2 regions of the Caballeronia sp. AZ1_KS37 genome follow, and region 2 is predicted to be linked to the other one. Evidence: predicted binding sites of a transcription regulator. Region 2 holds the regulator's gene; the other holds the start of a gene.

Region 1 (3,406 bases), on a different contig from region 2:
GCCTTGAGCTTCATGCCGCCTTCGCGCGCTTCGAGCACTTTTTCGACGACATAGCGCGCCTGATCGGCTTCATCGGCGACGGCAACGACGCGCGGCTTTTGCGCCGATGCCTTGTCGGTCCACAGATTCTTCGTGTAGCGCTCGGTCGCGAGGCCGATCACCGCGTTCGACGCTTCGAGAATCGGCAAGGTCGAACGATAGTTGCGGTCGAGCGTGACGGTCGCGGCGGGCGGATCGAAGTGGCCGGGAAAATCGAGGATGTTGCGCACCGTCGCGCCGCGAAACGAGTAGATGGATTGGGCATCGTCGCCGACGACGGTAAGGCCGCGCCCGTCCGGTTTCATCGCGAGAAGAATGGATGCCTGCAGACGGTTCGTGTCCTGATATTCGTCGACGAGAACGTGATCGAAGCGGCTCGCGAGATCGGCGGCAATCGACGGCTCCGCCGCGAGATGCGACCAGTAGAGCAGCAGATCGTCGTAATCGAGCACGCTTTGCGCCTGTTTCGCGCTGACGTACGCGGCGAAGAGGCGCTTCAGGTCCGCTTCCCACTCGCGGCACCACGGATACGACTGATCGAGCACGGTCGCCAGGGACGCGCCGGTGTTGACGACGCGCGAGTAGATCGCGAAGCACGTCGATTTGGCGGGAAAGCGCTTTTCCTTCGACGACAAACCGAGCTCGTGCCGCACGAGGTTCATGAGATCCGCGGAATCCTCGCGATCGTTGATGGTGAACGACGGCGCGAGCCCGACGAGATCGGCGTAATCGCGCAACAGCCGCGCGCCGACGCTATGGAACGTGCCCGACCACGACAAACCCTGCGCGATTGCGCTTCTCGTGCCGAGCGCGTTCATTGCGATGCGCGACACCCGCCGCGTCATTTCGAGCGCCGCGCGGCGCGAAAACGTGAGCAGCAGGATGCGATGCGGATCCGCGCCTTTCACCAGCAGATGCGCGACGCGATGCGCGAGCGTGTTGGTCTTGCCCGATCCCGCGCCCGCGATGACGAGCAGCGGCCCGCCCGCGCGCCCCGGTTCGTCGACGCCGAATTCGACGGCCTGACGCTGCGCCTCGTTGAGCTTCGCGAGATAGTCGGCGACCTGTTTCGTGGTGGATTCGTCGGCGGTGTCGGGGAGCGTGAGCACGGGAGAAAAGGCGGCGGGAAATGAGTGACGCACACTGTATATCCATACAACCCGCACGCGCAAGCCTTTGGCTCGACAAGGGTTTTGGCCCCAAATGCAACGAGCCCGGCTCGCACGGAACCGGGCTCGCATCGCTGCAAAAGATTTGCGTCAGTCGGCCTTCTTCGCGTTCTTGAGCTTCGCTTCGGCGGCGGCTTCATTGGCGTCCGATTGCGCCTCGGTCTTTTTCTTGTCGGCCTTGGCTTGCGCGACGGCCGCCTTCTTGTCGGCCTTGCTCTGTTCCTTCGCGGCCTTTTGATCGGCGGCAGTCGGCGTATCCGACGCCGTTTGTGCGAACGATGCCACGCTCGCGCTCGCGAACGTCCCCGCGATCAGCGCGGCCAGCAGTGCATGAGTTTTTCGATTCATGGTCTTCTCCCTTGTTCGATGCCGCGAGCCGCGCCAAACGCGAGCTCGCGGCGATTCCCGGTTCGCCCGCTTAATGCTGCAAGCCGGTGTCCTTCGGTGCGTTCGGCTCGGTCGCGTTCAATTCGGCCTTGGCGGCGTCCTTGTCCGCCTTGCGATTGATCTTCGCGTTCTTCACCTCTTCCTTGTACTGCGCCTTGGCCTGCTCGGTCTGCGCCTTCAATTCGGCCTTCGACGCCTTCTTCGACGCGCTGTATTCGGCGTTCGCCTTCGCATTGGCATTGCGGCGCTCGACGAGCGGATCGGTCGGCGCGGGCGCGACGAGGTTCTGCGGCGGCGGCGTCATCGGCTGTTGGGCTTGCATCGGCTGCACTTGCGCTTGCGTTTGAGTCTGCACCGGTGCGGACTGGGTCGCGGTTTGCGCATAGGCGCCCGAAGCGGCGAACGTGGCGATGGCGGAGCTGATCAAAAGGATTCGTGCGCGAGTCATGAGCTAGTCCTCTCTTTAGTTGGCGTCGGCGGCGCTCTTACGACGGTGAAACGAGCGATCCGCGCGACTTTTGTCGATTGGAAAGATGACCGAAGCTGCATCGATCAAATGGTCGGACCGGCGGTCAATCGGGCAAGTTCGCGAAAATCCAGTCACTGTTACCGACGGTTTCATCTGGCTACATTTGCCAACGAGCGCGCTTGAGTGGGGATTACCGGTCCTCGCGATCCCTGAGCACGGCGCATGCCCGGCGTGGTTTATCATTGAGCCCTTCCCGCATTCCCGCCTTGCCCGCCTCATGCCGCCACTCCAATTCACCCTGACGGGCGACTTCATCGAACTCCACAATCTGCTCAAGCTGATGGGCCTCGCGGACAGCGGCGGCTCGGCGAAGGCACGCGTCGCCATGGGCGATGTCACCGTCGACGGCCAGGTGGAACTGCGCAAGACCTGCAAGATCCGCGCGGGTCAGCGAGTGAAGCTCGACGGCCAGACGATTTACGTGCGCGCGCCCGATTAAGCGCGCGGCGATTTGCGCGCACACGCCGCGCAATTGCGAAAATCCGGGCATAAGCAAACGCGTCATCGACATGCCGCACGCGACGCAATAAGCTGACGGTCTGTTCTTTCGTTCTGGTTTCAGCGTCGGTTCCCGTCAGCGCGTTTGCGCTTCGATCCTTGCCCCCTCGCGTTCCAGTCCGGCCGCACTCATTGCGGCCTTTTCGTTTCGATCCGATCAACATGCAACCGCCAGTCACGCGCGCCGCGCGCGCGCATCAAGGACCGCCGAGCCTCTCGCGTCACGCCGTCGACACGGCGCGTCTCGCCGCGCCGCTTGCCATCGCGCAGCTCTCGCAGATGGCGATGGGCGTCACCGACACCATCCTGCTCGGCTCGCTCGGCCCCGATGCCCTCGCCGCGGGCGGCCTCGGCGCGAATCTCTTTTTCGTCGTCGTGACGCTCCTGCAGGGCGTGCTGACGTCCGTTTCCGTGTCGGTGGCGCATGCGCGCGGCGCGAACGCCGATCATCGCGTGCCAGGCATCTACTGGACCGGGTTCGTGCTCTCCTTGCTGCTCGCCGTGCCCGCGTTCGTGCTGCTGAGCTACGCCGAACCGATCCTGCTCGCGTTCCATGAACCCGCGACGCTCGCGAAGAACGTCGGCGAATACTGCGCGGTGCTGCGCTGGGGGACGCCCGGCAGTCTGATCGGCGTCGGGATGATGCGCGCGTTTCTGCCCGCCATCGGCGCGGCGCGCAGGCTCTTGTGGATCTCCATCGGCGGCGTGTTCGTCAACGGCTTTCTCAACTACGGCCTGATCCACGGCGCGTACGGCCTGCCGCGCGAAGGCTTCCTCGGCTCGG
Region 2 (3,406 bases):
TTGTCGACCACCGCGACCGGCGGCTCCGCCAGAATGCTCACGGACGGCACCACGATCTCGAACTTGTCCGGACCGAATTCCTTCAGGGACAGGAACGCCTCGTTTTCCCACGCGATGAGCACGTCGCCCTGACCGCGCTGCACGAAGCTCGTCGTCGCGCCGCGCGCGCCGGAATCCAGCACGCCGGCGTTCTTGTAGAGCTTCGTCACGAACTCCTTGGCGGTCTGCTCGTTGCCGCCCGGCTTGTGCTGCGCGTACGCCCACGCCGCGAGGTAGTTCCAGCGCGCGCCGCCCGATGTCTTCGGATTCGGCGTGACGATCGACACGCCCGGCTTCGTCAGATCGTCCCAGTCCTTGATGTGCTTCGGATTGCCCTTGCGCACGAGAAACACGATCGTCGACGTGTACGGCGATGCGTTGTCCGGCAGGCGCTTCTGCCAGTCCGCGCCGACGAGTCCCTTGCCCGCGAGCGCGTCGATGTCATAAGCGAGCGCGAGCGTAACGACGTCCGCCTGCAGTCCGTCGATGACCGCGCGCGCCTGGCCGCCCGACCCGCCATGCGACTGCTTGAAGGTTACGGTCTCGCCCGTCTCCGCCTTCCACTTTTTCGCGAAAGCCTGATTGAAGTCCTGATACAGCTCGCGGGTCGGGTCGTAGGAAACGTTCAGAAACGACGTATCCGCCTGCGCCGGCGCCGTCATGATCAAACCCGCCGCGCCAAGCGTCGCCGCAGCAAGAAGCCGTCGCAATCCCGTGTTGATGCTTTGCATTCCCCGTTCTCCGTCTTATCGAATTGACGGAATGAGTCTAACGAGGCCTCTATATGATTGAAAATAATCGTTATTCACTTTTTTATACGTAAAACTGCTAAGAACGATATTCCTGGATGGAAGAAGCGCCGGCGGGCGCGATTCGACGGTGCGGAGGCTTCGTGGCCGCGAACTTAAAGTAAAGCTTGAAAAGCGCCAAATACTGTATAAAAATACAGTCACCTGTCCATTCATACAGTGCATCAGGGGCTCGAGCCAGTGACCAAAACATCAAAACTTACCGCGCGGCAGCAGCAGGTGTTCGAACTCATCCAGCGCGCGATCGACCGCACGGGCTTTCCGCCCACGCGCGCCGAGATCGCGGCGGAGCTCGGCTTCAGTTCGGCCAATTCCGCCGAGGAGCACCTCAGGGCGCTGGCCCGCAAGGGCGTCATCGAGCTGGCGGCGGGTTCGTCGCGCGGCATCCGGCTGCTCGGCGATGCATCTCGCATCGATCGGTCCGAGGAGCTGCCGCATCAGTTCACGCTGCCGCATCAGAGCATCATGCAATTGTCTCTGCCGCTCGTCGGCCGGGTCGCGGCGGGGAGTCCTATCCTCGCGCAAGAGCACATCTCGCAGCACTATGCGTGTGACCCCGCGCTCTTCTCCAGCAAGCCGGACTATCTGTTGAAGGTGCGCGGCCTCTCGATGCGCGACGCAGGCATTCTCGACGGCGATCTTCTCGCCGTGCAAAAGCGCAACGAAGCGAAAGACGGACAGATCGTCGTCGCGCGTCTTGGCGACGACGTCACGGTCAAGCGCTGGAAACGGCGCGCGGACGGCGTCGAACTGATCGCCGAAAACCCCGAGTATGAAAACATCTTCGTGCGCGCCGGCAGCGGCGATTTCGCGCTTGAAGGCATTGCCGTCGGGCTGATCCGCTCCGGCGAGTTCTGATGTTGGCCCGCGAACGGGCAAGGCACGAAAGTCGAAGCACATTACTTTCGCACCGAGACACGAAATGTCTCATTGACATCGCAAGATAGCCTCACCAACCGCTTTCGACACCTGATTCAGGCGTCTCACAACACAACAAGCATGACGGCCACCGCGCGCGGTGCGCCGCGGTGCGTCCTATCGTCTGGAGAGTCATCATGGAACGTTTTGCCCGTCTGCTGCCCTTCCGTCAATTCGGCCGCCTGCGCCATCTGCGCACGCTGATCGCCTGCGGCATGCCGCGCGCCGAAGCCACGCCCGATCTCTTCAACGAAATGCCCGCGTTGCCGTCCCGTCAGCCGGCCTTCGCTCGCGTTTCCCTCAACAGCACGGTGCACGCCGAGGCCGAGCAGCGCGCGCCAGTGCGCGTGTATCGCGGGCAATCGCGCGTGATTCTGGTGGGCAAGATCGACGAGGTTTCGCGCATGATCGACCGCTGCATCGCCGAGGAAAATGCCGGGCTGGCCGGCGGAATCCTCGCCTGAATGGAACGCCATCGCACGCACGACGTGAATTCACGGGATTTAACCGGCGCCCGCGCGGTCAATCCGTAATTCACGTTTTGCAAGAGGCTTGGCCCAAGCATGTCCCGCACTACCCGTTCTATTGTCGTTACGCTCGTCGTCCTCGTTATCGTCGCGGTGCTCGGTTTCGTTTACGCATCGCCTTACATCGCACTCGATCGCGTGAAGCGCGCGGCCGATGCGCGCGATGCGCAAACCGTCAACGAATACGTCGATTTTCCGGCGTTGCGCGCGAGCCTCAAGGACCAGATCGCGGCGCTGCTCACGCGTCGCGTGGATATTCAAAAGAGCGGGAATCCGCTCGCGATCATCGGTGCGATGATCGGCGCGGCGCTCGTCGGTCCGCTGGTGGATTCGTATGCCACACCGGACGGCGTCGCGGCGATTCTGAACGGCATCCCGCCGCGCGGCGATCCGGGCGAGCGTCCGCCGCAAGCTGGCGACGGCGCACCAGCGAATGCGGGGAATGGGCCCGCGTCCGGCGTCACGACCGCACGGCAGCCGCCGAAAGAGCCACCTCAGACGACGGCGGGTTATCGAAGCCTGAACACGTTCGTCGTCACGTATCAACACGGCGCCGGCGATGCGCGATACTCCGCGATCTTCCACCGCAACGGGCTCGTGTCGTGGAAGCTCGTCGCGGTCGATCTCAACGGTTGACGCGTCAAGCGTCGCGGTTCACGCTTCGCACCGCATCACGCCCCGGCTTCGGCCTTGACGGGCTTCGCCGCGTACGCCGCTTCGTCTTCCGCTTCGGCCGATTCACCGGCCTGACAGACGGCAACCAGGATGCTGCACTTCACGCGATCCAGCAGCGGCGTGTTGCCCGCGCCCATCCACCAGCGCGCGAGGCCGCTGCGGCAGCGATGCCCGACGACGACGAGATCGACCTGAAGGCTGTCGGCGAGCGCCGCGATTTCGTCGATCGGATGGCCGAACGCGAAATGTCCCTGTGCCTGAAGGCCACGCTCGCGCAGCCATTCGACGCCCTCTTGCAGGATGTCGCGCGCGGCCTCTTCGAAGCGTCCGCAGGCCATGTCGGTTAGCAGTCCGGCGCTCTGCGCGATGCTCGAGCGCATATCCACCACCGCGAGCACATGCGTCTCCGCATTCAGGTCGAGCGCGAGATTGGCGCCC

Evidence for each region. Region 2 encodes LexA, which represses DNA repair genes until DNA is damaged. Its sites were predicted from a motif close to ACTGTATNNNNATACAGT; they were not measured.
Region 1: the regulator LexA is predicted to act here: its motif matches at 1,182-1,199, upstream of NCS00_RS10325 (ATP-dependent helicase).

What each region holds. Positions count from the first base shown of each region.
Region 1 is NZ_JALQDP010000013.1:91,097-94,502, forward strand. It holds gene NCS00_RS10325 (ATP-dependent helicase) at 1-1,148, opposite strand, end outside; gene NCS00_RS10330 (hypothetical protein) at 1,299-1,556, opposite strand; gene NCS00_RS10335 (hypothetical protein) at 1,627-2,043, opposite strand; gene NCS00_RS10340 (RNA-binding S4 domain-containing protein) at 2,342-2,563, shown strand; gene NCS00_RS10345 (MATE family efflux transporter) at 2,785-3,406, shown strand, end outside.
Region 2 is NZ_JALQDP010000006.1:104,866-108,271, reverse strand. It holds gene NCS00_RS06725 (sulfate ABC transporter substrate-binding protein) at 1-770, opposite strand, end outside; gene lexA (transcriptional repressor LexA) at 1,029-1,706, shown strand; gene NCS00_RS06715 (hypothetical protein) at 1,904-2,230, shown strand; gene NCS00_RS06710 (DUF2939 domain-containing protein) at 2,330-2,929, shown strand; gene NCS00_RS06705 (universal stress protein) at 2,965-3,406, opposite strand, start outside.